DNA from 4 places in the Nonomuraea sp. JJY05 genome. Region 1 is predicted to be linked to each of the others. Evidence: riboswitches for the same ligand, from Rfam matches in the RefSeq annotation. Region 1 holds a riboswitch; each other region holds the start of a gene.

Region 1 (7,647 bases):
CGCTGTATCGCGTCCTGCGCCATGGGCATCTCCCACAGGCTGGCGAGCCGGACCTTCTTGATGAGCTCCTGGTCGGCCTCCGACATCGGTCCCCATTTGGTCTGCCGGGTGCCGGTCTCCGGCTCGTCCTCCACTGCCTGGACGGTGGGCGCGTCGGTGGGCGCGTCGGCCGGTTCGGTGTCGAGGGCGGTCGGCCCGGTGTTGAGGGCGGCGGTGTCGGAGACGGGCGCCGGCGTGTAGCCGGCGCAGGCGGTCAGAGTGCAGAGGGCGGCAATGCCGCAACTGATGAGAGCGCGACGGCTGTCGAGGAGTCGCATACGCCGTCATCCCCTTCCGGTCCTTGCCTGCGGCCTTCGTGAGTGGCGCCGGTCACTGAGGGATACGCGGGAAGGGTGGGGGAGCGTTCATGGCAGTGTGCAAGATTTGCATTAGGCAAGACTGCCGGTCTGCTGCTCACGCCGGCGGGCCGGCCGCCAAGCCGCTGCCCGAGGCGGCCGGCGGCGGGTTCGCCGGCGTCATCGAGGCGGCTGCCGCGTGCTCCTCCGGACCAGGAGGAGCACGTCAGGAACGGATCGCTGTGACCCCGCTCAGGCAGTGCGGCGGCCCAGGTCGCGCAACTGGTCGGCGGTCAGCGCGGAGACGTTCTGGTCGACGGGGGACTCGGAGTACTGGTGGATGGTCCAGGACTTCCAGTCGGCGGGCGGGGTGATCGCCCCCTTGGCCTTGCTGTAGTGGGCGACCCACAACGGGTACTGGGCCAGGCCCTTGCCGTACTTGTTGGCGAAGTTCCAGCCGCTGTAGAACATCGGGGTGATTCCCGTCTTGGCCTTCACGTACGACAGCCACGTCTTGGCCCAGGCGTTGACCTCGGCGACGGATTTGCCGTCCGCGGTCTCGAGGTCGAGGACCAGCAGGTCGCCGGTCTCGGCGGGCTGCGAGTTCACCACGGACAGGAAGTGCTCGGCCTCCGCGATGGGATTGTTGCGGGGGTGGCCGTAGTGGTACGCCCCGCGTACGATCCCCTTCTTGCCCAGCTCGCGCCAGTGCCTGGCGAACGAGGCATCGCGGAAGGTCGTGCCCTCGGTGGCCTTGATGATGCCGAACTTGGCCGGGCTGGCATTCCAGTCGTACAGGGGCTCGTAATTGGAGATGTCCAGGCCGTAGATGAGGGATCCGGTTCCATGGCGAGGCGCTTCCACCGGCCCCTGCTCGGGCGATGCGAGAGCCAGACTGGCGATGGCGGTGGTTCCGGCGAGGATCGCGCCGGCGACGCCGAAGCTGAAGTACCTGGTGAGGAGATCGCGGTGATTCTTGAGGGTGCAGGCGATTGTGGCAAGCCGAGGCTTGGGCATGACGGCATTGACTCCTTGCTTCCATACCGCCTACCGGGTTAGCTGACGGGTTCGGGCCTGGAAGTGCCCTACGGGCCCAGCGTGGGCTGGCGTCCGATTCACCCCAAGAAGATGGGTCCCCGGTTCCGCGAGGCGCGGATTCGGCGGCCGAACGCTGTCCCCGAAGAGTTTCTCCGGTCAGCGCACGGTCCGGTCAACGAAGCGGCAACGATGCGACGAAAGGGCCACATCTGTGCCGCGACTAGGCAAAAGATAGACATGTACCCATAGATAGTGCAAGTAGTGCAAATCGGATTTGCGGGTGTCGGCGCCTTGGCGGCGCCGAAATGCCGTGCCTGCACGGGATTCTGGAAGAGGGCAAAAAATCGGGGCCGTCGCTTCCACGCCCAAGGGCCGCGGCACAGACGAGGCAGGCTATTCCTGCGGTGCCATTGTGACTGAACACCGTTTTACGGGAAATCGTGACTCCAGCTGCGCTCTGCAACGCCCCCGGCCGACCAGCACCGCCGTTCCCAGGGTGCGCGCCGACCGGCCCACTCGGCGGGTCGCCGGATCCCGGCGAGGCGCGCGCCGAAGGTGGTCAGGAGGGCTCCTCGTCAGGGGTGGTGATGGGCAGGCCGGCGTCGGCGGCCTGGGAGTAGGCGTCGTCGATGTGGACCACGTGGCGGCCGCTGCGGGCCAGCAGGCTCGCGGCCGCCGCGGCCCGGTAGCCGCTGCCGCAGTGCACCCACACCGTTCCCTCCGGCACCTCGGCCAGGCGCCCCGGCAACTCGGGCAGCGGGATGTGAACGGCTCCGGCCACGTGCCCGGCCCGCCATTCGTTGCCCATCCGCACGTCGAGAACGGGTGGGCCACCGGCCGGTTCGCCCGCGCGAGCGGCGGCCAGGTCGGCGAAGCTCGCGGTGGCCAGTTCGGCGATCAGGTCCTGGTCGTGCCCGGCCCACTGCTCGACGGTGCCGGTCACGGCGGCGGCCGGGCGGTCGATGCCGATGCGGGCCAGCTCGCGCTGGGCGGCGGCGACCTGTTCGGCCGACTCGCCGAGCAGCGTGAGGGGTGTGCCCCAAGGGGCCAGCCAGCCCAGCCAGGTCGCCATCGGCCCGTCCAGGCCGAAGCTGAGCGTGCCGGCCAGGTGCCGGTCCGCGAACGCCTTGCGCGAGCGCAGGTCCACCACCCATTCGCCCGCCCGCAGGCGAGCCAGCAGCTGGGCGCTGTCGGCCGGCCGTACCGGGGTCAGGTCGATCGGCTCCGCGCCGGCGGCGTTGCGCGCGCCCATGTGGGCGTAATAGGCGGGGAAGGCGTCCAGGCCCTCCAGGAGGTGGGCGACGAAGTCGTCGGCCTCCATCCGCAGCACCGGGTTGACGTCCTTCTCCCGGCCGATGGTCGAGGCGGAAGCGCCGGACTGCGTTGCCGCACAGAAGCTGCCGAACCCGTGCGTGGGCCAGAGCCGCGCGCCGTCGGGCAGCAGGCCGGAAAGCCGCCGCGCGGAGGCGTGCTGATGGCGGGCCAGAGCGCGGGCGTGTTCGGCGCCCAGCAGGTCGGTACGCCCCGTCCCGCCGAACAGCAGCGACCCTCCGGTGAACACCCCTTCCGGCCCGCCCGGACCGGCCAGTACGTAGGAGAGGTGGTGGAAGGTGTGTCCCGGCGTGCCCACCGCGTCCAGCCACATCAGCTCGGAGACGGCGATCCGATCCCCGTCGGCGACCGGCACGCGCTCGAAGCCGACCTCCTCGTCCCCGCCCACCAGGTACGCCGCCCCGCTCACCCGGGCCAGCGCCAGACCGCCGGAGACGTAGTCGTTGTGCAGGTGGGTCTCCACCACATGGGTGACGCGCACGCCCAGGCGACCCGCCAGGGTGAGGACGCGGTCGATGTCGCGCTGAGGATCGATCACCACCGCCACGTGCCCGTCGTGGGCCAGGTAACTGCGATCCCCCAGGGAAGAGGTCTCGATCACCTCGACCTGGATCGTCATGTCCATGTCTCCTTTCCTCATCGAACACCCCAGGGGGTATCGACACGGCTGCCCACGCCCGCACGGATCAAGCGGTCACGAAAGCGCGACCTCCGCGCCCAATATACCCCCGATAGGTATATCCGAGCCGGGCCCCCCTTGGGCCGCGCCCAGGCCCCAAGGCCTCAGGGTTCGGCGAGGCCGGAGCGTCTACGCGTTGTCAACGAATCATGTGCGGCCGTCCAGCAGAGTCGCTCCGGACAAGATGATCGGGATGGAGGGGCACATGAAGACCGAGATCCGTCACCCTGGTTCGTTCGCGGTCGCGCGCTGTCACCTGGACGGCGGGGAGACCCTGCGGGTCGAGTCGGGCGCGATGTACGCGACGAGTGCGGGGGTCCAGCTCCGGGCCAAGATGGAGGGCGGCCTGCTGCGCGGGCTGGCGCGTTCGGCGCTGGGCGGGGAGTCGCTGTTCACCACTCGTTACACCGCTCCGGAAGGTGGCGGTTGGGTGGATGTGGCTCATCACCTGCCGGGCGATGTCCAGGCCGTCGAGGTACGAGGCGACAACGCGCTGCTGATGACCAGCGGATCGTGGATCGCGTCCAGTGACGGCGTGGAGATCGTCACCAAGTGGGGTGGCATGTCCAACCTCATCGGCAGCGAGGGCGGCTTCCTCATCAAGGCGCAGGGGGATGGCGTCGTCGTACTCGGCTGCTACGGCGCGATGGACGTGATGGAGCTGGCAGTCGGGCAGCAGGTCGTGGTGGACTCCGGACACCTGGTCGCCTACGACGAGACGGTCAAGAGCAATCTGCGCCGGGCGGTCGAAGGCAAGACGGTCCAGTCGCTCAAGTCGGGCGAAGGTCTGGTCTTCGAGTTCACCGGGCCGGGCAGGATCATGACGCAGACCAGGAACCCTGGGGCCTTGATCCTTCACCTGACGGAAGTGCTGCCCTTCGAGCGCGCCTGACCCGCCGCGGCTCATCGTCGCTGCCGGGAGGGCGCCGGACGGGAACGAGAGCTCGACCCATGCGCAACGCTGGCGCCGAAGCTGACAATGGGTCATCTAAGAAGCGTGTGGCTGGGCAGGCTCCCGCTCCGGGGTCGTTCCGGGACCGCCCCGGCCGGGCAGGCGAGCGGCGAGCAGGGCCAGCGCCCCCGCGACCAGGTGGGGCCAGGCGAACAGGTCGAGAGTGTTGGAGCACTCGTGCGCCGCGGACGACAGGAACCAGGCGACCGGCTGGAACAGCCCGGGTACCAGCAGCACCAGACCGACGAGCGACGCGCTGGCATGCGCGGCCAGCACGGCCCCGATGGCGGCCAGGCAGACCCAGATGTAGAGGGCCTCGGCAGTGTCGAGGTGGATCTGGGTCTGCGCCCACGTACCCCGCAGCTGCGCCCAGCAGCCGACGATGCCGTCGGAGGAGTAGTTCCGGTCCAAGGCGCGGCCGAGCACGAGGAGCACGACGGCGCTCCAGGCGGCCGCCCGCGGAATCGGCAGCCGGTGTCCCGGGCGGGTCCGCAGGAGGGCGATGGCGGCGACCGCGTAGCAGGCCATCACGTACCACTCGCCACTCTTCTGGCCGCAGGGGGTGGTGGAGGGGACGACGAGGGTCAGCGCGTGGAGCGCCAGCGTCGCCGCCGCGAAGATCGCACCGACCTTCGGGAACTGCCGAGGCGCCCAGAGCGCGAGGAACGCCAGCACAAGGGGCAGCAGCGTCGAGGCGTAGCCGGCGCTCCACCAGACGGCGATCTCCAGCGGACCCGGCTCCATCACCTTGTAGGAGAACCAGCCGCAGGATTCGAGCCGCAGGATGGAGGACAACAGCGGCGCGGTGGCGGCCAGGATGGCCAGGGCACGGAGCATCAGCAGCCTCTCGCCGGGCGGATGATCATGATAGGTGTTCGCCTAGCCATCGGGAAGCTGATCGCGGGGAGCGCCGCGCCGCATCGGCTCGCCGACGGTGACCAGGTCGTGAGCGGCCTCGGCGAAGGCGCGGACCCGGGCGGTGGCGCCGTCGGCCCGCCACAGCAGCCCCCATCGCAGGGGCGGGGCGTCAACGATATGGACGTAGGCGACGTCGGGGCGTGCGTAGTAGCGCCTGGCCTGGGCTCCGACGGGGAAGGCGCCGTGGCCGGCGCCGATGAGGGTGAGCATCTCGTTGAACGTCGAGGCCGCGGGGCCCGGCTCGATCGGCCGTCCGGAGGGCGTGGCACGGGGAGTGCGGTCCTCTCGCAGCGAGACGGGCAGGGTGTCCGGAAGCTGGAGGAGCTTGACCCTGGCCAGGTCCTCGAGCGAGACCGACGTACGACCGGCGAACGCGTGCCCGGACGCCACGGCGAGCATGCGTGCCTCGGACACCAGCACCGGGCCGGTGACGATGTCCGGCTCGTCGATGGGGAACGTGCCCAGCGCGAGATCAACCCGCCCGTCGCGCAGCCAGGGCATGAGATCGACCATCTGCGCTTCGCGAAGCTGAACCTCGCAGTCCGGCAGACGCCGGCGGAACAGCTCGGCGGCCCCGGCGAGCAACTGCCCGCCCGCCGCGCCGACGAAGGCCACCCGCAAGGTGCCGGTCAGGCCGCGACCGGTGTCGATCGCGCGCGTGAACGCGGCGGCGATCTGGTCCCAGGCGGGCCGGACCTCCTCATACAGTCGCCGCCCCACCGAGGTCAGCTCGACCCGGCGGCTGGTACGGGTGAACAACGGCACCCCGGTCCGGCGCTCAAGCTTGGCGATCGTCTGGCTGATCCGGGCGGTGGACACGCGCAGCCGCTCGGCGGTACGGCCGAAGTGCAGCTCCTCGGCCAGGGTCAGGAACGCCTCCAGCTCATGCCGTTCGAGCATGTCACCTCCGGATCATTAACTGTCGCTTCACGATCCTTCCATAGAGCCGCGTTGATCAGACCTTCGCCCCGGGACGAGAGTAGAGCCCGCCAGACACTCTCTGACCTGCACAGGAGCACATCATGTACGTCACCGCCGACCACGCCGTCTCCACCCCGGCGGACGACCCGGACGCACTGGCACGGGAACTGCGGGACCGCGCCGAGATCCTGGACGCGCTGTACCGTTTCGGCCTGGGTCAGGACCTCAAGGACAGGTCGCTGTTCGCCTCCGCCTTCGCCGCCGAGGCGGACCTCGACTTCCGCCCCGCCGCCGCCAGGTGGGGCGGCCGGCCACCGGTGATGTCCGGGCGGGACACGATCGTCGACACCGTCCTGACCATGTTCACCGGGCGGGTGGACACCACCCACCAGGTCACCAATCCCCGCATCGCCGTGGACGGGGACACCGCGCGGCTGACGGCGCTGGTGGAGGCCCAGCATCTGCTCACCGCCGACCACGCCGTCTTCGCCCTGCTGAAGAACCCCTATGACGTCGACCTGGTCCGCGACGGCGAGCGCTGGGTCATCCGCCGCGTGCGCATCGACAACGCCTGGTACACCGGCGACCCGACCGCGATCTTCGGCAATTGACGAGCGCCCCCTGCCACCGAGATCGGAGGAAGATTGCGCACTCTCGTCCGAGGACATGGCGCTCATCGGACTGGCCTGGGTCAGCACCGACAAGCGGCCACCCCCACCGGCGTCGGGACCATGCGGCGCCAAGTCAACGCGACCGCCCGTCCTCATCTGGCCTCCGGCCACGGTCCGCACTGCTGCCAGGGTGCTGCCTTGGCCCGTACGGAGCTCCAGGAGAGCATCCGCCGGCTGCCCGGACGGCGGCCGGCGTAAGGGTGACGAGAATCGGACGGTGAGCCCCGGCCCCCATCGCCACGGGTGAAATCTTCATGATCGAAAGTGAAGATCTCCCGAGATGGTAGAAATGGGGCGAAAGTGGGGGTCCTGATGCTTGGGGGCGATGGATGATCCGGGTTCTGCTCGCCGAGGACATGCACATGGTCCGAGGGGCACTGGTCGCACTGCTGGACCTCGAACCCGACATCACGGTGGTCGCGGAGGCGGCGACAGGGGACGAGATCGTGCCCAGGGCGCTGGAGCACGCGCCGGACGTGGCGGTGATCGACGTCGAGCTGCCCGGCGTCGACGGGCTCACCGCCACGGCCGAGCTGCGCAGGCGGGTGCCGCGATGCCGGGTGCTGGTCGTGACGAGTTACGGCCGCCCGGGAAACGTCCGCAGGGCCTTCGCCGCCCAGGCGTCCGGGTTCGTGGTCAAGGACGCCCCGCCGGACCGGCTGGCCGACGCCATCAGGAGGGTCGCGGCGGGGGAGCGGGTGATCGATCCCCAGCTCGCCGTGGCCGCGCTGGAGGTGATGGAGAGCCCGCTCACCGAACGCGAGCTCGACGTGCTGCGCCGCTTCGCCGAAGGGACCGAGC
Region 2 (7,647 bases), on a different contig from region 1:
CCAAGTCCCATGGGTTCGTGGTGAACCAGACGGGGCCCGTGACGATCCCGTGGCTCAGCTTCGACGGGGACGCCGATCTCTCCGTCGCGATGTGGTGGAGCGACGCCTGCCTGCGGCACGGGGTCTACCTGCATCCGTGGCACAACTGGTTCATGTCGGCCGCGCACACGGAGGCCGACGTGGCCAGGGCGCTGGAGGGCACGGACCAGGCGTTCTCGGAGACCCGTGCCCACTTCGGCTAGGCGGAGGTGAGCTTGGCGATCTCGGCCACGACGGACGGCCAGAGCGCGCGCGGCAGGTCGTGGCCCATGCCCGGGTAGGTCACCAGCCGGGCGCCCGGGACGGCCGCGGCCGTGGCGTGGCCGCCCGCGACCGGGACGAGCTGGTCCGCCTCTCCGTGCAGCACCAGCGTGGGCACCCGCACCCCGGCCAACCCGAGCGTGCGGTCGCCCGAGGCCATGATGGCGGCGAGCTGCCGGGCCGTCCCCCCGGGATCGAAGCAGCGGTCGAACGCGAGTCCGGCCAGCAGGGTGATCCGGTCGTGGTCCAGCTCGTATCCGGGCGAGCCGATGACCGACCAGGTCCGCAACGCCTGTGCCAGGACCGCTTCGCGGTCGGCGGGGGGCGTGGCCATGAGGGCGGCGAGCGCGGCCTCGGTGGGCGGGGCCACCGAGGGGCCGGGAGTGGACATGATCGAGGTCAGGGTCAGCACCCGGTCGGGGTGGCGGATGGCCAGGGCCTGGGCGATCATGCCGCCCATCGACGCCCCGACCACGTGGGCGGCCGGCCAGCCCAGCGCGTCCATGAGTCCCGCCGCGTCGTCGGCCAGGTCGTCCAGCAGATACGGCGAGGGCGCCCCCATCGCGGGAACGCCCTGGTCGTGGAAGTGCGTGGACAGTCCGGCGTCGCGGTTGTCGAACCGTATGACGTGGTGTCCCTGGTCCGCCAGCAGCTGGCAGAGCCCTTCATCCCAGTGGATGAGCTGCGCGCCGAGCCCCATGATGAGGAGCAGGGGGCGTCCTTCGTGCGAGCCGAAGCTCTCGTAGGCGATTTCGATGCCGTTCGCGGCTACGCGGGTGGTCACGTGGACCAGAATGACATTCTGGTCCACGTCCGTAAAGTTCAGCCCTTGAGGAGATTGCGGACGCGGTCGCTGGCGAGCGCCACGCCGCCGCCCACCGCGGCCACGGCGCTGGCCACGACGGCGCCGGTGCCGGCGCTCCACTCCCCCGCCTCCGGCGCGGGCGGCACGGCCGCGGCGCCCACCGGGGGCTCGGCCGGGTTGTCGTCGTGCTCGGACCAGGCGCCGGTCGAGAACGGGACCGGGTAGTTCTTCTTGCCGGGACCGTTGCCCCACTTGGTGATGACGTAGTCGACCTTGATGTGCCCCTGGCCGCCGACGCCGTCGACGCCGAGCGTCTCCATGTTGAACGTGCCGCCGGTCAGCTCCGCGAACGTCTTGCCGTCCAGGTCGAGCATGACCCCGTTGTTGGAGGGCACACCCGGGCCGCGGTCGCCGACGAAGAAGGGCAGTTTCTTGCCGTCGTGGATCACGTAGCCCTCGGTCATGAGCGGCCAGCTCGGGCTGGCGGCCAAACCTTTCTGCATGGGCTTGCCGCTGGCGGGCAGACCGGTGTCCCCGGCGCGGCCGGAGGCGTCGTCCCAGAAGTACGAAGCGGTGGTCGAGCCCTTGAGCAGGACCTTCTCGTCCGTGTTGGAGTCGGCGTGGGCCGCGGTGCCGGCGATGGTGAGCGCGCCGACGGTGGAGGCGGTGAGCAGAGCGAGGGTACGCAGGCCAAAACGTGCAGACATGGAAAAGTAAAGTCCTTCGCGAGGGGGCAGGGAGGTTGCGCTCGCTTGAAAAAGGGCGTAGCAGGGCAAAGCACCTGACAGGGGGAAAGCTACGCGGAGCGCGAAACGAGCCTGAGAAAGGGACCGCTCAGAGGGCGGTCGTCATCACGCTGTGTGGATGTTCTACGTGATCATTCAAGATATGCATACGTCCTCTCCATCTCGCCTACCGGGTTAGCTGACGGGTTCGGACGTGGAGATGCCCTACCGACACGCGGTCGGATTCACCCCAGGGAGGTGGGTCCCCGGCTCCCGAGTGATCGGGATTCGGCGCCAGCCGGCTGGTCCCCTCTTGGTAAGGTCCACGCCACCGGCTGGTAAGTGGGCATCACTCTAACCACGTATTCCGGACAAACACAAACAGTTCGTCATGAATTGGTGTAAAGATCTACCTGCCCCCGGGCATAGAGAAAGGGGGCACGGCGTTGCCGCACCCCCTTGAAATTTCCGGCCTCAGCCGCCGCTCTTGCGCCTGAACGATCTTTTACTCGCAGCCGGACCGTGCGTCCCGTGGATCTTCGATGGGTCGCCGCCCTTGCCACCCGCGCCTGAGCCCGCGTGCTGGCCGCGCTTGCGCTCCAGCGCCTCGCGGAACTTGCGCTTCATCTCGTCCTCGGGAGTCTCGCTGACTTCCGACTCCGGTGTATCCGCCATGAGGACCTCCATGGTGTTGGGGACTATCACAGCTTCGCACGACGCCGCTTATGACGCGAAACTGGCCTCAACTCTGCTCTGCGGCGTGGCGGGCACCTCCAGCCGCCTGGCCGGCATGGCCACCAGCGCCACCAGGGCGAGCAGCGCACCGGCCACCCCCAGCGACGGGATGACCGCCGCCGCGGCGGAGGCGTGCGCCGCGGCCAGGCCGTGCGCGGGCGCGTCCGCGGTGACCGTCGAGGTGTAGAGGGTGCCGCCGACGGCCAGCGCCACCGAGCCGCCGATCTGGCGGAAGAAGGTCAGGTTCGCCGAGGCGATGCCGATGTACTGCGGCTCGACGGACTGCTGGGAGGCCACGGTCAGGCCGGACAGCATCGGGCCCATGCCCAGCCCGATCAGCAGCATCCAGCCGGCCAGCAGCAGGCCGTCGGTGTGCGCGGTCAGGTTCAGGCAGAGCAGGGCGCCCGCGACCAGCAGGAACGGGGAGGCGACCAGCCACGGCTTGTAGACCCTCGTCCTGGACATGAGCGCGCCCATGATGACGCTGCCCACGACCATGGCCAGCGTCATCGGGTAGATCCTCAGCCCCGACTCGGTGGCGCTGACGCCGAGGGATTCCTGGAAGTAGCGCGGCAGGAACACCACGCCGGCGTACATGCAGAAGGCCGTGAAGAACGACGTGGCGTTCACGAGCGTGTAGGTGCGGTTGCCGAACAGGTGCATGGGCATGATCGGGCTGCCCGCCCGCCTCTCGACCAGCACGAACACCGCCAGCAACGCGGCCGCGAGCACGATCGGCCCGGCCACGGCGGCGTCGGTCCAGGTGTGGCCGTCCAGGCCCTTCTCCGTCAGGCCCAGCAGCAGCGCGCTGATGGCCACGGTGAAGACCGCGATGCCCGCGTAGTCGGGGCGCCCGCCGCCGCCCACGCCCGGCCGGTTCGGCAGGCGGCGCGCGACGATCGCGATCAGCACGAGCCCGAGCGGCACGTTCACGTAGAAGGCCCACCGCCAGGTCGCGTGGTCGGTGAACAACCCTCCCAGGAACGGCCCGGCCAGGTACGTCAGCCCCATCACGCCGCCGAGCGCGCCCTGCACGCGGGCGCCGTTCGTACCCGGCGGGAACATCTCCATCACCAACGCCATCGACAGCGGCAGCAGCGCGCCCGCGCCGAGGCCCTGCAGCGCGCGGAAGGCGATGAGCTGCGGCATGTCCTGCGCCGCCCCGCACAACGCCGACCCGGCCACGAACACCACCATCCCGATCAGCAGCAGCGGCTTGCGCCCGTGCTGGTCGGACAGGCGGCCGTAGAGCGGCACCGTCACCGTCGAGGTGAGCAGGTACGCCGTCACCACCCAGACGTAGAGCGTGGTGCCGCCCAGCTCGGCGGTGATCCGCGGTAACGCGGTGCCGACGATCGTCTGGTCGAGCATCGCCAGGAACATCCCACCGAGCACCGCGAGCAAGAGGAGCCCTTGAGGCTTTATGTCATCATTCACATGTGAAGAGTGATATGTAAGTTCTGACATGTCAAGTCTTCGATATGCTGGCGCGCATGTCCCTTCGGATCGCGCTTCTCGGGCTGCTCGAGGCCGTGGGCCCGGCGAGCGGGTATGACCTGGCCAAGAAGTTCGAGCACTCGCTCAACCACGTCTGGCAGGCCGGGCACACGCAGATCTATCCCGAGCTGGTGAAGATGGCGGCCGACGGCCTGGTGGCGGCCTCGTCGGAGGGCGCGAGGGGCCGCAAGATCTACACGATCACCCCCGAGGGGGCGCGGGAGCTGCACACGTGGCTGGTGGAGCACGAGCCGGTCTTCGTCGTACGCAACGAGACCGCGCTGCAGGCGTTCCTGCTGCCGCTGCTGTCCACGGAAGAGGCGATCGCGGTGGTCGAGCGGATCAAGGCCGGTTACGAGGCCCGGCTGGTGGTCCTGGACTGCCAGCCCGGCGACGGCTCCGGCCGCTACGCGCTGCGGCTCGGGGTGGCCCAGGTCCGCACCGGCATCGAGTGGGCCGAGGAGACCCTGGCCGCCCTCAGGGGCCTCAGGTAAAGGGGAACCACTCCGTTCCTGGTGTTGGGTTGGAACGGCCCAGGAAATAGACCCCGCATGCCTGCCACGATCGCCACGTCCGCAGTCCTGTCATGAGTCTCCTAGGCCGCGACCTGGCGATGGACCTCGGGGGCGCCCGCACCCGGATCTACGTCAGGGGCAAGGGCATCGTGCTCGACGAACCCTCCGCGGTGACGATCGACGGCCGTACCGGCAAGGTCATCGGGTACGGCGCGGACGCGACGGGCGACGAGACGTGCTGGCCGGTCAGCGGCGGCCTGCCGGCCGACGGCGAGCTCACCCGGCGGATGGTCAGGCACTTCCTGGGCAAGGTGCACCGGCGACGCCCGCTCGCCAGGCCGCGCCTGGTCATGGCGCTGCCGGACGACTCCACGCCGATCGAGCGCGCCACGCTGCGCGACGTGGCGTACGAGGCGGAGGCCAGGCAGGTCCGGCTGATCCCGCACTCGCTCGCGGCGGCGCTCGGCGCGGGCCTGCCGGTCCGCGACTACGTGGGAGGCATGGTGATCGACATCGGGCGCGACTCCGCCCGGATCGCCGTGCTGTCCGGCGGGGAGGCCGTGGCCACGACGGCGGTCCCGAACGGCGGCCGGGCCGTGGACCGGGCCATCGCCCGCCTGGTCGAACACGAGCACGGCCGCACCCTCGACGAACGGGAGGCCGAGGCGGCCAAACACCACGCCGGCGCCGACGGGAACCCGTCGCACCGCCACGTGACCGTACGCGCCCGGGACCCGGAGACCGGCCACGAGCACGATGTGCGGCTGCCCGTGGAACGGATCCGGGAGGCGGCCGGTCCGGCGATCGAGTCCATCGTGTGGGCGGCGATGGAGACCGTCCAGCGCTGCCCCGCCGAACTGACCGCCGACCTCGGGGAACGTGGCGCGGTGCTGGTGGGGGGCGGCGCGCTGCTCGCGGGGCTCGCGCAGCGGCTGCGAGAGTCCCTGGGCATGCCGGTACGGCGGGCGGAACGGCCGCTGGAGTGCGTGGCGCTCGGCCTCGGCACCTGCGTGGACGACCTGGGACTGCGCGCCCGGCTCCGCCGGCATAAGTGATCATTCTGTTTTCGGCCTTTTCCGGGTGGCCCCGGGCGATCTCCGATATGGTCCGATCGTGCGCGCCTGCCGTCACGGCTTATCCGCGGTGCTCTTCTGCGTCGCGGCGATGACGGCCTGCACGGCGGCCACCGAGCTGCCCACTCTCGAAGACGCCGCCCGGCAGCTCGACTCCGACGGCGGCGCCCTGCTCAGCTCAGTCGGCCTCCGGCTCTCGCCCGGGTCGCCGGTTGACGCCGACTCGTGCGTGCCGGGGCAGGTGCGGCGGTACTTCCGCGCCGAGAGCGACCTCGCCTCCGCCTCCGAGGGGCTGCTGGATCGGCTCCAGGCGATGGGGTACGCCAAGGTGGTCGACGACCTGGACCTGCGGGATGGGGATCAGGACGTTTCCGTACTGCGCAATCCTGAGACGCGGCTGACGTTCGAACTGACCGTGCTCTCGGGCGACAAGCCCGGTGTCCGGGTCATCGGCAAGACCACCTGCTACGCAACCGACTGACCCCACCACCCGCCCGCGTCGCCGCACGCGCCCGCATCCCCGCAGGCGCCTGCACACCACCGCAACCGCAACCGCATGGCCGTAGTGCCGGGCCCCATGGCGGCGTGGGTCCCGGGACGACGGTGGGCCGGCCGCCGGGAGGTGTCACGGGGTGGACAGGGCCTCGGTCGGGGAGAGGCGGGAGGCGCGGATGGCGGGATAGAGGCCGGCGGCGGCGCCGATGGCGAGGGTGGCGGCGAGGCCGCCTACGGTGGCCCAGGCCGGGACCACGGAGGGCCACCCGCTGTACAGCGCGTACCCCATCGTGACCCCCGTCCCCAGGAGGATCCCCCCTCCCCCGCCCAGAGCCGACAGCAGCAGCGACTCCGCCAGGAACTGGGTGCGGATCTGCCCCCGGGTGGCCCCGAGCGAGCGGCGGAGGCCGATTTCGGCGCGGCGTTCCAGCACCGAGATGACCATCGTGTTGGCCACCCCCACCCCGCCCACGAGCAGGGCCACCGCCCCCACCCCCAGCAGGAGGTTGGCGAACGCCTGGCTGGTCGCCTGCTTGGCGGCCAGGGCGTCGGACGGACGGGAGACGTCCACCTCGTTGGGCGCCTCCGGGTTGGCGGTGCCGGCCAGCACCTCGCGGACGGCCTCCAGCTTGGACTCCTCCGAGCGGGTGTAGAGCGCGGTCGGGTGCCCGTCGAAGCCCAGCCTCGACTCCGCCACCGGCCAGCCCACCAGGACGCCGCTGTCCAGCTCGGTGGCGAGCGCCACCGGGTTCATGACCCCGACGACCGCGAAGCGGACGCCGCCAATCACGACCTGCGTGTCGGGCCCGATCGAGCCCACGCCGAGCCGCTGGGCCGCGGAGGAGCCGAGCACGGCGGCCGGGTAGCGTTCGGTGGCGGCGTTGAGCCAGGTCCCGCTCCGCAGCGTCGCGCCGACGGTGGCGGGCAGGTCGAGGCGGGCCGCGTACGTGGTCATGCCGCCGGTCTGGGCCTCGGGGATCTCCTCCGAGCGGTAGACCTTGGCCTCGCTGATGCGCCCGATCGACGAGACCGCCTGGACGGGGCCGATCCGTTCGATCATCGCCTCCGCGTCCTTCGGCATCTGCGCGGCCTCGCCCATGAGCGTGGTGCCGGACGAGACCGTGAGCAGGTTGGTGCCGAGCGCGGAGAGCGTACGGTCGAGCTCGGCGCCCGACGAGGACGAGAGCCCGACCACGCTGACCATGGCCGCGATGCCGATGGCGATGCCGAGCGCCGACAGGAAGGCCCGCAGCGGCCGCGTGCGCAGGCCGACGGCCCCGACACGCATGACGTCGCGGGGCCGCATCCTGGCCGGGGACAGCTTCGGCCGGGCCGCTTCCATGACGGCCATCACACCGCCTCCAGCGGGACCCGCGCGGTATCGGAGATGATCCGGCCGTCGCGCATCCGTACCTGTCTGGGCAGGCTGGCGGCGATCTCCCGGTCGTGCGTGATGATCACGATGGTGGTGCCGCCCGCGTTCAGCTCGTGCAGCAGCTCCA
Region 3 (7,647 bases), on a different contig from region 1:
CGTTGTAGGCGTGCATGTTGTCCACGAGCTCCTGGCTGGGCAGCGCCCCGGCCTCGGTCTCCGCGTTGGCCTTGCCGACGATCATGAATTTCATGGGCGGTGTCCCTCTTTCGTCCGGTTCGGGCTGTTGTTGAGCGCGTCGAACGGCGACAGGCGGGATCGACACGTCCCCGAAGATTCATTGCGCGGACAGCCGGGCCGCGATGCCGTCCAGAACGTAGTCGAGCCCGGTCTCGAACTGCCAGCCCGGCCGGTCCTTGTGCCTGCCCTCGTGGATGTACCGCCTGAAGCCGGGGTAGCGGCCGGTGCCGAGCAGGTACGTGAGCTGCGGGGCCATGCTGCTGTAGACCTGCTGCTCGCTGGACCAGCCCTGACCCGCCATGAGCCGGCGCATCGCGATCTCGGCGCCGGTGACTCCGTGCGTGTAGGAGCTGACGGTGTTGACGACGGCCATCCTGGTGTCGGCGTCCAGGCCCAGGCCGTCGACGGCGCGCAGCGAGCGTTCGGCCACCGCCAGGCGGTTGGGGGTGATGGCGAGCATCGCGCTCGGCGGGAGCTGGGCGAGCCAGAGGTGCTTCAGCATCAGCTCGCGCGTCCTGAGGGCGATCTCCCGCAGCGTCTCGCGCCATCCCGTCGTGTCGCCGGGAAGCTCCAGCTCGCCGTAGGCGTGGTCGGCCATCAGCTCCAGCAGCTCGTCCTTGCCCGACACATAGCGGTACGCGGCCATCGGGGCGACGCCCAGCTCGGTGGCCAGCCGCCGCATGGTGATGGCGTCGAGGCCCTCCGCGTCCGCGACGCTCACGGCGGTGGTGGCGATGCGGTGCGGGGACAGGGTCTGGCGAGGGGCCGGTGCCGGGCGATCGAGGCGGGCCCACAACGGGGGCCTGTCATGAGCCCCGTCCTTGGCAGCGCCGGGCTTGCGCGGGACGGCCACGGGTCACCCTCCTCTCGATGGTGTACAACGTATCAGAAGTAGACGGTGTACACGTTAATCTACAACGTAAAGGCGCCGAGCTGGTCCAGGAAAGCGCGGGCGGTCGGGGCGCAGTCATCCGCCGACGGGACGGCCAGGGCCAGCGAGCGGGTCATCTTCGGCTCCAGGGGCCGGGTGGCCGCGGTGCCCAGGTCGGCGGGGAGACCGAGGGTGGGGACGATGCTGACGCCCAGCCCCGCGGCCACCATCTCGAGGATGGCGGTCGGCCCGCTGGCCTCGAAGGCGACGTCGAGCCGTACCTGGGCCGTCAGCGCCGCGCCCATGATGAGGGGACGGCAGCCGGCGGTGGTCAGGATGAACGGCCTGCCCTCCAGGTCGGCGAGAGTGACGGCCGGGCGGCGGTCAGGGGGTGGTCGGCGGGCAGGACGGCGACCATGTCGTGGGTGCTCAGGTGGACGGTGTGCAGGCCGGGCGCGGGGAGGGTGACGACGCCGACCTCGGCGGCGCCGCGGTGCAGCCATTCGCGGATGTCGTCGTCCAAGCCCTCGAAGAGGCGTACGCGGACCTGCGGGTAGCGGTCGGTGAACGCGCGCAGCAGCTTGGCGACGAGCGTGCCGGTGGCGCTGGGGAGGCTGGCCAGGCGGAGTTCGCCGGTGATCTGGCCGCTGGCGGCGGCCACGTCGGCGCGGATGAGGTCGAAGTGGCGCAGGGTCTCGCGGGCGCGGGCGTGGGCTCGCCGGCCGGCCTCGGTGAGGGCGATGCCGTCGCGGTGGCGGACGAACAGGGCGGCGCCGAGCTCGCGTTCGAGGGCGGCGATGGCGCGGCTGACGGCGGGCTGGGACATGCCGGTGTGCTCGGCGGCGGCGGTGAAGCCGCCGTGTTCGGCGACCGCGATCAGGGCTCTGAGCTGCGCCAATGTCATACCGGCATACCTTAATTGGTATTTGACCGGGACACTCCCAGAACCCGATGGTTATGTCCATGTTCGAGCGAATGACGGTCGAAGTCGACGGCCGCATGGCCAGCTATCTGACGGCGGGCGAGCGGGGCCCGGTGGTGTTGCTGCTGCACGGCACGTACTGGAGCCGGGTCTGGGCGCCGGTGATCGACGGGCTGGCGGCGGCGGGGCTGCGTCCTGTGGCGGTGGATCTGCCGGGGCTCGGCCGTTCCGGCGGGGAGCTGGCGGCGGAGTCGGCGGCGGTTCCGGCGCTGGCGGCGTGGGTGGCCCGGTTCGCGGCCGTGGTCGGCGCGGGGGAGCGGCTCTCGGTGGCGGGGCACGACATCGGCGGTGCGGTCGCCCAGCACCTCCTGGTGGAGGGGGAGCCAGAGGTGCGGCGGCTGGCGCTGGTCAACTCGGTCACGTACGACTCCTGGCCGGTGCCCGGCGTGGCCCGTTACCGGGATCCGGCCGTGGTGGCGGCCACGACCGTGGAGGAGCTGCTGGCCGCCCGCCGCAAGGCGGTCACCACCGCGCTCGCCCGGCCGGCCGCCGAGGCGGAACTGGCCGAGTACCTGGATCCGTGGAACGACCCTCGGGTGGGCCGGTCGTGGATGGCGCTGGCGGGCGCGGCCGACAGCCGTTACACGCTGGACCTGGTGCCCGCGCTCAAGGCCGATGAGACGCCGAAGCTGCTGGTGTGGGGGGAGGAGGACACGTTCCAGGAGGTCCGGTACGCCGAGCGCTTCGCCGCCGAGGTGCCGAACACGACGCTGGTGCGCGTTCCCGGGGCGGGGCACATCCCGATGGAGAACGATCCGGCCGGGGTCACCCGGGCGCTGGCGGAGTTCTTTCTCGGCTCAGACCGCTGCGGGCGATGAGCGCGACGGCGGTGAGCAGGGTCAGGGCGGCTGTCAGGGCGGGGGCGGGGCCGGTGGTGAGGTGGAGGGCGGCGCCGGCCAGGGCGCCGAGGAACATCGCGGCCACGGAGGCGGACCGGCGCAGGGCGGCGCGGCCGGGGGTGTCGGCGGCCAGGCCCGTGAGGGTCGTGGTGAGGACGTTGGTGACCAGGTCGGGTACGCCGAGCGCGCGTACGGAGGCGTTCTGCAATCCCATGCCGCAGGCGAGCAGCACGATGAGGGTCGCGTGGGGCCAGGTCGCGCGATGTCCGGCCGTGAGGGCGACGGCGAGGGCGGCGGCGACGAGGAGCGCGTGTACGGCGGTGGCGGCGGCGAACGCCCGTCGCGGGTTCGGAACCCGCCTGATCGCCCGGCCGGCGCTCCAGGCGCCGGCTGCGAAGGCGGCGAGGGCCGCCGGTGAGGCCCATTTGGACATTTGCGCGTCCCCGGCCAGGGCGAAGCCGAGGAAGACGATGTTGCCGGTCATGTTGGCGACGAAGACGCGGCCCAGGCCGAGGAAGCTGACGGCGTCCACGAGGCCGGTGACGAGGGCCAGGAGGATCAGCAGGGCGGGCAGGACGCCGTGCGGGTTGGCGCCGCCCGGGAAGAGCCCGTCGGCGACCCACCGCAGCCCGCTGCGCACCAGCCTTCCGGGGCGTCTGCGCGCGGCTGGCATGGCGGGCGGCTCCTTGGCGAGGTGGCGGGCGGCTCGTCTGGGGTCTTCCCCGGTGGCGGGCTGCTCGTCTGGGGTCTTCCCCGGTGGCGGGCGGCTCGTCTGGGGTCTTCCCCGGTGGCGGGCGGCTCGTCTGGGGTCTTCCCCGGTGGCGGGCGGCTCGCCTCGGGTCCTCCCCGGTGGCGGGCCGCCGCACTCGCGCGGGTGAACGCGACGAGCGCGCGTCCCGTTGCGGGACGCGCGCTCGTTGGGCGGCGCGGGGGATGGAGCGCCTGGGGGAAGTCAGGTCAGGAACGGTACTGGGGGTAGCCGTAGCCGACGACCTGGGACTTGGGACGAATGCGCTCCTCGACCTTGCCGTTGCCGGTGTTGCCCTCGATGGTCGAGATGGTGCCGTCGCCGTTGTCCTTCTCGACGAACCCGACGTGGTTGATGTCGTTGAGGTTCTTGCTGCCGCTCCACGAGAAGTACACGACGGCGCCGGGCTTGGCCTCGGTGCCGAAGCGGTGGTTGGCCGCGAACCACTTGGCGTGGGCGACGGTCCAGGCGTCCCAGCCGATCTGCGAGCGGGCGCCGGTCTGCTCGCCCACCCAGGAGACGAACATCGCGCACCAGGCGGCGTTCAGGTAGTGGGCGCGGCTGCCGCCGTCACGGGCGATGGTCTCCGCGGCGCGCTGCGAGTTGGCGTACCACCGCTGGAACTTGGTGCCGCCGCCGGCCGCGTTCTCGGAGATGCCGACCTGGGCCTTGGCGAGCGCCAGGACCTGGTCGGCGGTGACGCTGACCTTGGTCTCGCGCGAGCGATCGGCGTGGTCGGCGATGGTGGCCGTGTCGATCGGCTGCTTCTCCGCTGCGGTGGCGCTGGTCATGTGGGCGCCGAACGCGGATCCGAGGACGGTGGCGCCGAGAAGGGCGCGGGCGATGTTGGTCTTCGCAGCAGAGGTAAAGCGGAAGTTGGCCATCGAGGGGGTTTGCTCCTTGCTTCCATACCGCTTACCGGGTTAGCTGACGGGTTCGGGCGTGGAAGCTGCCCTACGGCACCGAAGTGCCGATTCACCCCAAAGGACGTGGGTCCCCGGTTCCGCCCGAGGGCGGATTCAGCGGTCACAGGACGGTCCTGTGATGTGTCGTGCGATGGTCAGACAAGTCCGGACAAACCGGACGTATGTCTCAAGAATGCCTCAAACGTAATGCATAAGGCAAGAGGGTTACAAATCGATAAAGGCCCAGCTAGGCGACCTGCCTGCGAGCCTCGGCCAGAAGCCCCATCATGGCAAGGGATTCGTCAAGCGGCATGATCGAACTTTCGGTCCTGCCTTCGGCCGTCGCGGCACGGACCTCGCGGAGCTCTCCGGCGTACCCGTTGTCAGCCGGATCGAGCACATGCTCCTCCGGCTCCATGGAGGGCCCGGAGAGCAGAATCCGCGGCGTCGCCCAGAACGGCGCCTGGAGGTCCGCCCGCATCTGAGTCCCTACAACGCAGGCATGGTTCGGGTAATTCCCGAGCAACGAAGTCTCCACGAGAGCCTTCCTCCCGCCGGCGTAGAGCAGGACGCCGCCGGCCTCCGCGTCGACGCCGTTGGGCGCCAGAGTGCCGGTGATCCGCAGCTCGGAGGGCATGCCGAAGAACAGCTGTGCCAGGCCGAACGGGTAGATCCCGAGGTCCAGGAGCGCCCCGCCGCCGAGCTCCGGCGCCCACAGCCGGTGCTGCGGGTCGTAGGCCTTGGCGAAGCCGAAGGAGGCGTGCACCGAGCGGAGGTCGCCGAAGCGCTCCTCGGCCGCGATCTTCTGGATGAGCGGGTTGAACCGCATCCACATCGCTTCCATCAGGAACACGCCCGCCTCGCGGGCCAGGCGTACCATCTTCTCCGCGTCGTCCACGGTGGCGGCCAGCGGCTTCTCGCACAGCACGGCCTTGCCCGCGGCGATGGCGACCTCGGCCACCTCCAGGTGCTGGGCGTGCGGCGTCGCCACGTAGATCGCGTCCACGGCCGGGTCGGCGCAGAGCCGCTCATAGGAGTCGTACGCGGACTCCGCCCCCAGCGTCGCGGCCAGCGCCTGCGCCCGCCCCAAGTTCCTCGACCCGACGGCGGCCACCCGCATGCCCGGTTCGGCCGCGATGGCCGCCCCGACCGTCCGCGCGATATTCCCTGTCGCTGCTATACCCCACGCAAAATCCCGCACGCGGGAGATCGTAGACGAGTCAGGTCATGTTGAACGTGTCGGGGTCGGGTCCGATCCGCTGGCCCCTGTTCATCGCGCCGATGGCGGCCATGTCCTCGGCGTCGAGGATGAAGTCGAAGACGCCGATGTTCTCGGCGATGCGCGCCGGGGTGACCGACTTGGGGATCGCGACGTGGCCGAGCTGCAGGTGCCAGCGCAGCACGATCTGCGCGGGCGTCTTGCCGCACTTGTCCGACAGCTTGGCCAGCGCCGGGTCGTTCAGCAGGCCCTGGCCCTGGCCGAGCGGGCTCCACGCCTCGGTGAGGATGCCGTTGGCCTCATGGAAGGCGCGCATCTCGCGCTGCTGGAGGTACGGGTGCAGCTCGATCTGGTTGATCGAGGGCACGATGTCGGTCTCGTTCATGAGGCGGGTGAGGTGGGCGATGCCGAAGTTGGAGGTGCCGATGGCCTTGACGCGCCCGTCACGGTAGATCTTCTCGAGCGCCTTCCACGCCTGCACGTACTTGTCCTGCTGCGGCACCGGCCAGTGGATGAGGAAGAGATCGATGTAGTCGAGGCCGAGCCGGGCCAGGGACTCGTCGAAGGCCGCCTCCGCGCGGCCGTGGTCGGCATTCCACAGCTTGGTGGTCACGAACAGCTTCCGGCGCGGCAGCTCAGCTTCGCGCACGGCCTGCCCCACGCCCTCTTCGTTGCCGTACGCGGAGGCGGTGTCCACGTGCCGGTAACCGGCTTTGAGCGCGGTGGCGACGGCCTGTGCGGCCTCGTCGGCGGGGACCTGCCAGACGCCGTAGCCGAGCTGCGGGATCTGCACGCCGTCGGTGTTGAGCATGAGCGAGTTCATACCCTCCATTGTTCACGTCGCGTTTCTGGTGGCTTAAGGCGGCGGGGCTAGCTTGAAGCGGTCGTGAACGGGCCATCACCCGGCTGGGAGGACAGGAGTGGTCGAACAGGCGTCGGCCTGGGTGGAGTCACCGCTCCAGATGCTGTGCGCCGTCGAGGCCCATTACGCGGGCGTGCTCGGCCCCGAGACGGTGGTCGTGCCGCGCGCAGGCCTGCGACCGTTGAAGGCCACGCGCCGGGAGCTGAGGTCTCTCGGGCTGCCCGACGGCCTTGAGCTGGCAGAGCCGCGTGAGCGCATGCCCAGGCGCGTGCAGGCCGTCGGCGACGCCTTCTCCGGCAGGGTGCAGCTGCGCTGGCTCACCTCGCGTCCCGGCCGCATCGTGATCGTGGACGACGGGCTGGCCACGCTCCGGCTGCTGGAACTGCTGGCCGCGGGGCCGTACCGGCCGCTGCTGCGGGCCAGGGCCCGGTCGACCCGGCTCCGCTCGGCGCTGGGCCTGGCGGCCGCGCTGCGGCTGCGCCTGAGCGACGTGTCGGTCTTCACCGCCCTGCCCGTGGACGAGGCCCTGGAGGACGGGGTACGGCGGGCCGGGATCGACGTGGTACGCCACCAGTTCGCCTGGCTGCGCGCCCAGCCGCCCAGCGCGGAGGGGCCCGCCGAGCGCACGGTCGTCCTCGGCACCTCGCTCGTCCGGAACGGGCTCGTGCACCGCGACCACTACCTGCGCTGGCTGACGGACCTGGCGGCCCAGGAGCCGCTCGCGTACTACCCGCACCGCCGAGAGGACCCCGTGGACGTGGCCCTGATCCGGGAGCGCCCCGGCATCACCGTGCACGACGTGGGCGCGCCGGCCGAGCTGACGCTGCGCGGCCTGGACCCGGGCCAGCGGGTGCTCAGCCTGCCCTCGACCGCGATCACCTCGCTGCGGGTGCTGCTCAGCCCGCGCGGTGTCGCCGTGGAGCCCGTGGACGTTCCTGACGACTGGTGGACCAGCAGGGCGGCCCCCGCCCTTCGCTCGCATCTGACAGGAGTGTCCGGTTGAAAGTGTTGGCGGTCGCCGACTCCGACTCGTATCTGAAGTGGGCGGCCTGCCTACTCGGCGACCTTCCCCCCGGCGGAACGGCGGAGCTGGTGGTGGTGCGCACGCCGATCGCGCCCTCGCCGGAGCAGATCGCCGCC
Region 4 (7,647 bases), on a different contig from region 1:
GGAGCATGAGCCGCGTCGGATGCCGCACGACCGGGAACGGCTGGCGCTCGTCGAACTCCTCGCAGCCCGGCCAGGCGGGCGCGTAGACGACCACGCCCGGCGTGCGCAGCGCGAGGCCGTGCACGAACGACTGGATGCCGCCCGGCCTGGGCGGGAAGTCGTTCGTGACGACGAGCACCGCGGGCCCCGAACCCGGCGTCGCGCGTCCTGCCGCACGTGTCACTGCACGGGGACGCCGTTCAGCTTGGCCCATGCGCGGGCCATCGCGATGCGCTCGGGACTGGAAGGATGGGAGGCATAGAGCACATATTCCACCGCATCCGGCGACAAGTCGGAAATATTGGTGACTGCCAGGCGTTTCTGCATCGCGATGAACGTGGCCGGGTCGCGCGTGAGGTCCAGCGCGTGCAGGTCGGCCCTGGCCTCGATGTGGCGGCTGATCAGGTTCTCGGCGGGGCTCATGAGCAGCGAGCCGAAGGTCATCAGGCCTATGACGGCGCCGATCGCGCGGGGATCGGCCAGGCCCGTGACGCCGGTGCGGCGGCGTACCGGGCCGAACACCCAGAACAGCAGGATCGCGCCCAGCGCGGCGCCGAGGGCGCCGATGAACGTGCCGTAGAGCACGTCATCGGTCTTGGCGTGGCCCAGCTCGTGCGCCACGACCAGCTCGACCTCGGACTTCGGGGCCTTGAGCAGCGTGTCGTAGACGACGATGCGGCGCGTGGCGCCGAACCCCGACACGTAGGCGTTCAGCGCGGTCGTCCTGCGGGAGGCGTCGGCGACCAGCACGTCCTCGACCGGCACGCCGTCCCGCTTGGCCATGTTCAGGAGCTCGGTGCGGAGCGGGCCCTGCTGCATGGTCGTGAAGTCGTTGAACAGCGGCTCGAACACCACCGGGTAGACGAACGACGCCAGCACCGTCAGCGCGGACGCGCCCACGGCGGCCGGGATCCACCAGCGCCTGAACCTGCGGGCCAGCGCCACGAGCACCAGCAGCATGAGGCAGAGCATGAACGCGTCCACCCCTATGTTCTTCAGCCGGTCGCTCGCCCAGGACCCCCAGGTCTGGATGGACAGGCCGTAGCCGCGCAGCAGCGTCTCGCCCCACATGGCGAGCGGCAGCTTGATCAGCTGGGTGACGAGGGTGATGACCACAACGCCCAGCACCACGCGGAGCCACCACGGGCCTTTGAGCCAGGCCACCAGCTTCACGCCGAGCGGGGTGGCGGCGAGCAGCCCGGCGATGATCAGCGTGAGGGCCAGCGAGAGGTAGCCGGGCAGGGTGCTGGCCGCGTCGAACGCCTTGGATCTGGCGATCTGCGCGGCGGTGAAGTCGCGGGCCGGGTCGGGCGGTCCGGAGGCCAGGAGGTGCCAGGGGGTGCTGAAGGCGGCCACGGCCACGATCACCAGGCCGAGCAGCACGGCCGCCACCGCCGCCTGCCGCCTCAGCCGGCGCTCGCCGTCGGACTCCCGCGGCCTTCCCCCGTTCACGGAAACATTCTCACTCTGCCCCCGCCTTCCGCCGCCGCTCTCCCGTCTCACGGCCGCGCCGCCCCCGGACACCAGCCCGGCACCCTCCCCTTTCACGGACGCGCCGCCCCCTGACACCAGGCCGACGCCCTCCCCCTTCAGGGGCGCGCCACCACCGGACGCCGAGCCGGCGCTCTCCCCCTTCGGGGACGCGCTCTCACCGTGGCCGCGTGTCTCTCCGTGCCGAGCCGCGGTGCCGCCGCCGGCCGGCCCGCCCACCGAAGCGGCCTCCTGGACCGGTACGGGCTCCTGCGCCCAGGGAGGCGCCCAGGGCGAGTCCCCCGCCGCTTGCTTGCCGAGGCCAGGTTCACCCGCCTCCGCCGGGACCGCCGTATTGGCTTCCTTCTTCATCGGGGCGGAGCTCTCCTCCGGCTTCCTCGCCCCGGTACCCGGCGGATCGGCCCCCGGGCCCGCCACCGTGCCCCCGGCCTCCTCACCGTCCTTCGACGCCCCTTGCGACGCGTCGTCCACGTCCCGCCGTTCGCTCATCTGCCTCCCCCTCACGCGAGCTGGTCCCGCACGTAGTCGCGCCACCGTGCCGTCAGCGTGGCCGCGGAGAGGCCGAGCTCGGCGAGTGCCCGGTCTACGCCGCCCGCCCGGGCGTCACGGTAGAGCCTCACCAGCGTCCTCTCACCGAACCGGTCAGCGAGGAAGCGACACGCCAGCCAAGCCTCCTGGTACGCCCGCGCGAGCCGGACGGGGTCCCGCCCATCAGCCGCGAAAGCCGCAGGTCCGGGCAATTCCTTCGGCAGCCTCCCGGCCCGCACCTCGGCGGCGAGCTCGGCGGCCGCGGTCCTCACGGGGAGCCCGGAGTCGCGATAGCCGACGTAGTCGGCGAACCCCTCATAGAGCCATGGGGGAAGGCGGTCGGTGCCGGCCACGACGTGGGTGAGCTCGTGGGCGAGCACGACGTCCTTGCCGGTGGAGTTCAGCTTGGCGAAGAACTCGGGGACGATGATCACGCGACCGCGATCGGCCACGGCCGCCAGCCCGTCGACCCGCCCCACCCCGGCCAGCCTGGCCGCCTCGGCCGCGGACGAGGGAACGACTATGAGCGGTCGTACTGACTTTCCCAGCACCGCCGACACCCGCTGCCCCGCCCGATCAGCCCTGCGCGCGATGTCACCGAGCTCACTGGCGTCACCGGGCTCACTGGGCTCAGTGCGTCGGCCGACGACCACAGAACGCGCCCCGCGGACCACGACCTCACCGTCATCCCACAGGCCGCGGACCTCGGCGGGAAGGACGGGAGAGTCGGGGATGGCGGCGCTGGCGGGGGCCAGGGCGAGGAGCAGGACGGACACGATCGCAGCCCGCCGACTCACCTGCCCTGACACGATGCCCGATCGTAGTCGCCCGCCGGCCCATGACCGGCCACTTCGCGCCCCGAACTCGACCCCCTCCGGCGCGACCGGAGGGCGCCAGGCGACACGACCGGCGACGGATCGCGCATCCTTGAGCGCCGTCCACCCGCACCATCCGCCGCGGATCGCGAGCGAGGGGTCCACACGCCGCCTGCCATCGGTCGGAGAGCCCACCACGTCACCCCTGAGCCGTCCGCGAGCCGTCAGCCATCACCCTGCGGACCGTGGGGCCGTGGGGGCCGTGGGGCCGTGGGGCCGTGGGGTCGCGGGGCGGCGGGACCGTAGCCGTGGGTCGCGGGGCCGTGAGTCGCGGGGCCGTGAGTTGTGTCCCCGTGTGGCGGGGTGGGTGTGTTGAGGGGGCGGCGTTGCGGTGGGGGGCCGTGTGCGGGTCAGCGGGCGTCTTCCTGGAGGCCCTCAGCCACGTACGGCGGGTGGTGCCGCCCGTGCTCCGCCGTAAAAGATAGAAAGAACAGCCACCAGACAATGGGAGAGCCCCGCCCGGAAGATCCGGGCGGGGCTTCTTCACATGCCGGGACGGACAGCGCCGACGAACGACGCCCGACGCCATCCACTCAGCTTGTCGATGCGTACCCGTTCGCCTGTCCGAGGCGAGTGGACCATCTTGCCCTTGCCGACGTACATGCCCACGTGGCCGAGCCCCCTGAAGAACATCAGGTCGCCGGGCTGGAGGTTCCGCCACGAGACCTTGTTCCTGATGCGGGCGAACTGGCTGGCCGCCACGCGCGGGAGCTTTACCCCGGCCTTCTTCCAGGCGTACTGGACGAGGCCGGAGCAGTCGAACGAACCAGGGCCGGTGGCTCCGTACCGGTACGGGTCACCGATCTGGTTCTTGGCCACGGCGACGGCCTTGCTGGCCTTCACCTTCTGACGGGCGACCTTGGCCGCCCTCAGCGTCGCGGCCGAGGTCGTCTTCGAGGTGCCGGCGGTTGCGGCCGCCTTGGCCGTCGAAGCGGACTCGGTCGTGGCCGCCTGAGCCGTTGGGGCATGGAGGATCGCACCTCCGGCCGTCACGGTCATCGTGAGCGCTACGCCACTCAGGGCAATGCGGGACAGACGGGGGTTATGCAGGGAGGTAGACAGGATTTCTCCTTGTGTCTTCCACGAATGCCTACCGGGTTAGCTGACGGATTCGGGCCTGGAAGTCGCCCTACGGCGCGCTCTGCGCGCCGATTCACCCCCTGATCCCTGGGAACTGGGATCTCTGGGTCCCCGGCTCCGTGCCTCCTGGCTGCACGGACTCGGCAGGCCGACCGCCCGATCGATGTGTCGATATGGGGACGTTTGGGCGGTTGACCAGCGGATCTTTATCTGTCTCACACCGGGAGGGACCGGTGCGGGTTCGCGGAGGACATGGCTTGTTCACCGCGACGTCGCCAGAAGCTACGCCGAAGGGTCAAGGATCGGCAAAGCGGGACACCGCTTGTAAAGATCAGATAGTGGAGTCAGTAAGGATGAAAATCCCTGCTGGAACCCCAGGCTCCGTTACCGAAATGTGACACTGCTCACACTTCCTTTCGCGCCCGTTTGTCAGGCCCCAAATGTCGCGTTTGTCACACTTGTTGCGGCTTCTGCGGGGCGCGTCGTACGCGTGGATCGTTCCCATAGCGTCCCGTTCGGCCGCCGGGAACAACGATCGGGCGTCGTAGGCTACGGGCGGATGGCGCCCACGAGGCGGCCGCCGTACGACGAGAGCTTGACGACCTTGACCACGTCGCCCGTCTGCGGCGCGTGAACGATTTTCCCGTCGCCGGCGTAGATACTGACGTGACCCAAGCTCGAGCTGAAGATGAGGTCCCCCGGCTGGAGGGCGTTCAGTGAGACCTTGCGGCTCGCGCCCCAGGCCCACTGCTGCCAGGTCGTACGCGGCAGTGACACGCCCGCCGCGCGCCACGCCGCCTGGGTCAGGCCCGAGCAGTCCCAGCCGCCGGGACCCGTCCCGCCGAACACGTACGGCTTGCCCACCTGGGCGAACGCGAAGCGCAGGACGGCGGCGGCGTTGCCCGAGGCCGGGCCGGTGTACTGGATGCCGACGCTGTTCGGGTTGCCCGGGTTGTAGGCGCCCAGCTTCTTCAGGAGCTTCTTCTGCTCGGCGATCAGCTTCATGATCTCCGAGCGCTCCTTCTCGACCCCGTCCCGTTCCCGGTCGGCCGCCTCCAGCGACTCTTCCGCCTTGTCGCGGTCGGCCTTCAGCCCGCGGTTCTCCCGGTCGAACGCGGCCAGCTTCTCCGCCCGCTCCCTCGCCATCTGCTCCGCCAGCGCCAGGCCCATCAGGAAGTCGTCGGGGCGGTCCGCGCTCATCATGCCGGGCAAGGTGGTCACGTCGGTGCCGAGCTTGTAGCTGTCGACGGCCATGCCGATCACCTGGGCGCGCAGGTCCTCGACCGTGGCCAGCTTGGTCTTGTAGCGGTCGTTCAGCTTGGTGTAGGCGCTCTTGGCGGCCTTGTACCGCTCGGTGGCCGTGTTGAAGCGGTCGACAACCTTGTCGGCCTTGTCGTTGAGCTTCTCGAGCTTGGCCTTGGCCTGTCCGAGGGTGGGCCTGGGATCAGCGACGGCGGCTCCCACAGGGGACAGGACCAGACCGAACGCGAGACCCGCGGCCACCGGCACCCTGCCAAACCTCACTGTGTCGCCTCCCAGGGATTTCGTCTGGGGCGAAATAGTACAGAAGTGGCGGCTGGGGTCACACCTTATCCGCTCAATTCGTAATACGACGCCGATCCCCTGCCGGACCACGGCAAACCCGCCCGTAAGGGGTCCACGTAATCTAGGCCCGGCCCAGCCTGCGCAGCAGCAAACCAGACGGAACGGGTCTGGCTCCCATCCGCCTGACGGACTCGGCCACCTCGCGGTCCGACGACACCACGGCCATGGCCCGGCCGGGCGGCTCGGCGCGGACGAGCTGGCGGATCAGATCGTCGGCGATCTCCCCCGGCTGGCTGAACAGCACCCGCACCCCGCGCGGCGCGACGACCTGCACCGGGGAGTTGAGCTCGGCACCGTCGAACACGACGGTCACCTCGACCCTCGTCTGCGCCACCAGCCCGCCGAGCCCGGTCATGAGCCGGGTGCGCTGGTCGGCCAGGGTGAGCGTGCCGTAGCCGGTCTTGGTCACGTTGTAGCCGTCGATGATCAGGTGGACCTGCGGCAGGGCCAGGAGCTGATCGAGCAGCTGCGGGTCGTCGTCGGCGAGCGCCCGCGCGGGCACCCCCCGGACGCCGGGCCGCTCGCCGGTGACCGCGGCGACCGAGTCGGCGGGCCGGCTGATCATCGTGGGCAGGGCGAGCTCCCTGCGCAGCCCGGCCGAGGCGTCCTGCAGCGCGTCGAGCAGCACCCTGATGCGGGCGTCCTCGATGCTCCTGCCCTCGCGGGCGGCCCGGCGCGAGGCCTCCAGCTGCTTCTCCACGTCGGCCAGCCGCTCGCGCAGCCGCCGCAGCTCGGACTCGCCCGCGGTGCCCGCGGCCGAGGCGGCCGACCTGGCGTCCTCCGCCGCGTGCTCCATCTCCTCGGCCCGCTGCACCGCGGCCTTGGCCCGCTCGCGGGCGTCGTGGAGCTTGCGTCTCAGGTCGGAGTTTTCCGCTCGGGCCGCCCTGATCTGCTCGCGCAGCCGGTCGGCCTCCTCCTTGGCGGCGGTCTTCTGCGCCGCGAGCTGCTCGCGGAGCCGGGCGACGGCCTCCTCGCGCTCCGACCCCTCGGCCGCCACCGCCGACTGCACCAGGTCCGTACGGGCGACCTCGATCATCTCCGCCCAGCCGGGCGGACGGGTGAGGTAGGCGGCCGCGGCCACGAGCACGGGGTCGGCGGCCGGCGGGACGTTGCCCTCGGCCAGGGACGCCACCAGCTCCGGCCAGCCGGCCTCCACCGATTCGGCCACCAGCTCGCGGAACTTCTTGTCGTTCTCGAGCTGCGCCGCGATGGGCGCGCTGCCGAGTTTGGCGCGTTTGCGGGGATCGAACTTGGCTATCCCGCGAAGGGGCGGCGGTATGGAGGCAGCGGGCATCGTCCCGAGCACCTGGGACGCCAGATCGACGACATTGAGCCGCACCTGCTCGGGAAGCGGGCGAGACAGGCCTTCACCCGCTGAACTCATCCCACTTGTCCCTTCGTGACATGCCCTTTCAGACAAGGGTACGGCTGCCGCGTACCTGACCGTAACGGCCACCTGTCTATAGACAAGCGCTTGGTTGGGGATATACGACTGAGCCGGGACGGGCGTTCACCCGGGAGGCCGACCATGGCAGAAGAGATCCGCACCTCCACCCGCGACCTGGTGGAACTGCGCGGCAGTCTGGCCCGCTGGCTGCGCGGAAGGGTCGGCGGGAGCGCCTCGGTGTCCGAAGTGTCCAGACCCGCCGAGAACGGCATGTCCAGCGAGACCCTGTTCTTCACCGCCACCTGGGACGAGGGGCGAACGCGCTGCGTAGCCAGGCTCGCACCTGCGGTAGAAGCCGTTCCCGTGTTCCCCTCGTACGACCTGCGGGCACAGTTCGAGATCATGCGCCTGGCCAGGGAAAAAGCTGGGATCCCAGCGCCCAGGGCCCTCTGGTTCGAGCCGGACCCGCAGCATCTGGGCACGCCGTTCCTCGTCATGGAGCGCGAGGACGGCGACGTGCCGCCGGACGTGATGCCGTACACGTTCGGGAGCTGGCTGCTCGACGCGGCGCCCGCGGACCAGCGCAGGCTGCAGGACGCCGGCGTGGCGGTCCTGGCGGCCCTGCACCGGGCGGAGTTCACC

Evidence for each region. Region 1 has a riboswitch for cyclic di-AMP ahead of ACFKCF_RS40785 (glycoside hydrolase family 25 protein). Riboswitches for the same ligand answer to the same signal wherever they lie in the genome.
Region 2: another riboswitch for cyclic di-AMP. It lies ahead of ACFKCF_RS32735 (hypothetical protein); the one in region 1 lies ahead of ACFKCF_RS40785 (glycoside hydrolase family 25 protein).
Region 3: another riboswitch for cyclic di-AMP. It lies ahead of ACFKCF_RS11100 (CHAP domain-containing protein); the one in region 1 lies ahead of ACFKCF_RS40785 (glycoside hydrolase family 25 protein).
Region 4: another riboswitch for cyclic di-AMP. It lies ahead of ACFKCF_RS15385 (C40 family peptidase); the one in region 1 lies ahead of ACFKCF_RS40785 (glycoside hydrolase family 25 protein).

What each region holds. Positions count from the first base shown of each region.
Region 1 covers NZ_JBIEIS010000033.1:77,455-85,101, forward strand. The annotation lists gene ACFKCF_RS40780 (DUF4142 domain-containing protein) at 1-317, opposite strand, end outside; gene ACFKCF_RS40785 (glycoside hydrolase family 25 protein) at 588-1,352, opposite strand; cyclic di-AMP (ydaO/yuaA leader) riboswitch at 1,365-1,508, opposite strand; gene ACFKCF_RS40790 (rhodanese-like domain-containing protein) at 1,933-3,330, opposite strand; gene ACFKCF_RS40795 (TIGR00266 family protein) at 3,590-4,276, shown strand; gene ACFKCF_RS40800 (hypothetical protein) at 4,373-5,173, opposite strand; gene ACFKCF_RS40805 (LysR family transcriptional regulator) at 5,216-6,154, opposite strand; gene ACFKCF_RS40810 (nuclear transport factor 2 family protein) at 6,277-6,786, shown strand; gene ACFKCF_RS40815 (DNA-binding response regulator) at 7,176-7,647, shown strand, end outside.
Region 2 covers NZ_JBIEIS010000023.1:33,241-40,887, reverse strand. The annotation lists gene ACFKCF_RS32745 (aminotransferase class III-fold pyridoxal phosphate-dependent enzyme) at 1-242, shown strand, start outside; gene ACFKCF_RS32740 (alpha/beta fold hydrolase) at 239-1,084, opposite strand; gene ACFKCF_RS32735 (hypothetical protein) at 1,123-1,812, opposite strand; cyclic di-AMP (ydaO/yuaA leader) riboswitch at 2,000-2,134, opposite strand; gene ACFKCF_RS32730 (DUF5302 domain-containing protein) at 2,305-2,505, opposite strand; gene ACFKCF_RS32725 (MDR family MFS transporter) at 2,554-4,002, opposite strand; gene ACFKCF_RS32720 (PadR family transcriptional regulator) at 4,059-4,556, shown strand; gene ACFKCF_RS32715 (rod shape-determining protein) at 4,649-5,632, shown strand; gene ACFKCF_RS32710 (hypothetical protein) at 5,691-6,131, shown strand; gene ACFKCF_RS32705 (ABC transporter permease) at 6,276-7,496, opposite strand; gene ACFKCF_RS32700 (ABC transporter ATP-binding protein) at 7,496-7,647, opposite strand, start outside.
Region 3 covers NZ_JBIEIS010000006.1:322,397-330,043, reverse strand. The annotation lists gene ACFKCF_RS11125 (YciI family protein) at 1-94, opposite strand, end outside; gene ACFKCF_RS11120 (TetR/AcrR family transcriptional regulator) at 179-934, opposite strand; partial or broken gene ACFKCF_RS11115 (LysR family transcriptional regulator) at 994-1,856, opposite strand; gene ACFKCF_RS11110 (alpha/beta fold hydrolase) at 1,928-2,752, shown strand; gene ACFKCF_RS11105 (YoaK family protein) at 2,700-3,446, opposite strand; gene ACFKCF_RS11100 (CHAP domain-containing protein) at 3,731-4,405, opposite strand; cyclic di-AMP (ydaO/yuaA leader) riboswitch at 4,419-4,556, opposite strand; gene ACFKCF_RS11095 (Gfo/Idh/MocA family protein) at 4,674-5,627, opposite strand; gene ACFKCF_RS11090 (aldo/keto reductase) at 5,647-6,468, opposite strand; gene ACFKCF_RS11085 (hypothetical protein) at 6,566-7,510, shown strand; gene ACFKCF_RS11080 (DUF6716 putative glycosyltransferase) at 7,513-7,647, shown strand, end outside.
Region 4 covers NZ_JBIEIS010000009.1:60,890-68,536, reverse strand. The annotation lists gene ACFKCF_RS15400 (glycosyltransferase family 4 protein) at 1-178, opposite strand, end outside; gene ACFKCF_RS15395 (M48 family metallopeptidase) at 220-1,491, opposite strand; gene ACFKCF_RS15390 (hypothetical protein) at 2,031-2,867, opposite strand; gene ACFKCF_RS15385 (C40 family peptidase) at 3,417-3,932, opposite strand; cyclic di-AMP (ydaO/yuaA leader) riboswitch at 4,006-4,169, opposite strand; gene ACFKCF_RS15380 (NlpC/P60 family protein) at 4,563-5,537, opposite strand; gene ACFKCF_RS15375 (NYN domain-containing protein) at 5,680-7,002, opposite strand; gene ACFKCF_RS15370 (phosphotransferase family protein) at 7,147-7,647, shown strand, end outside.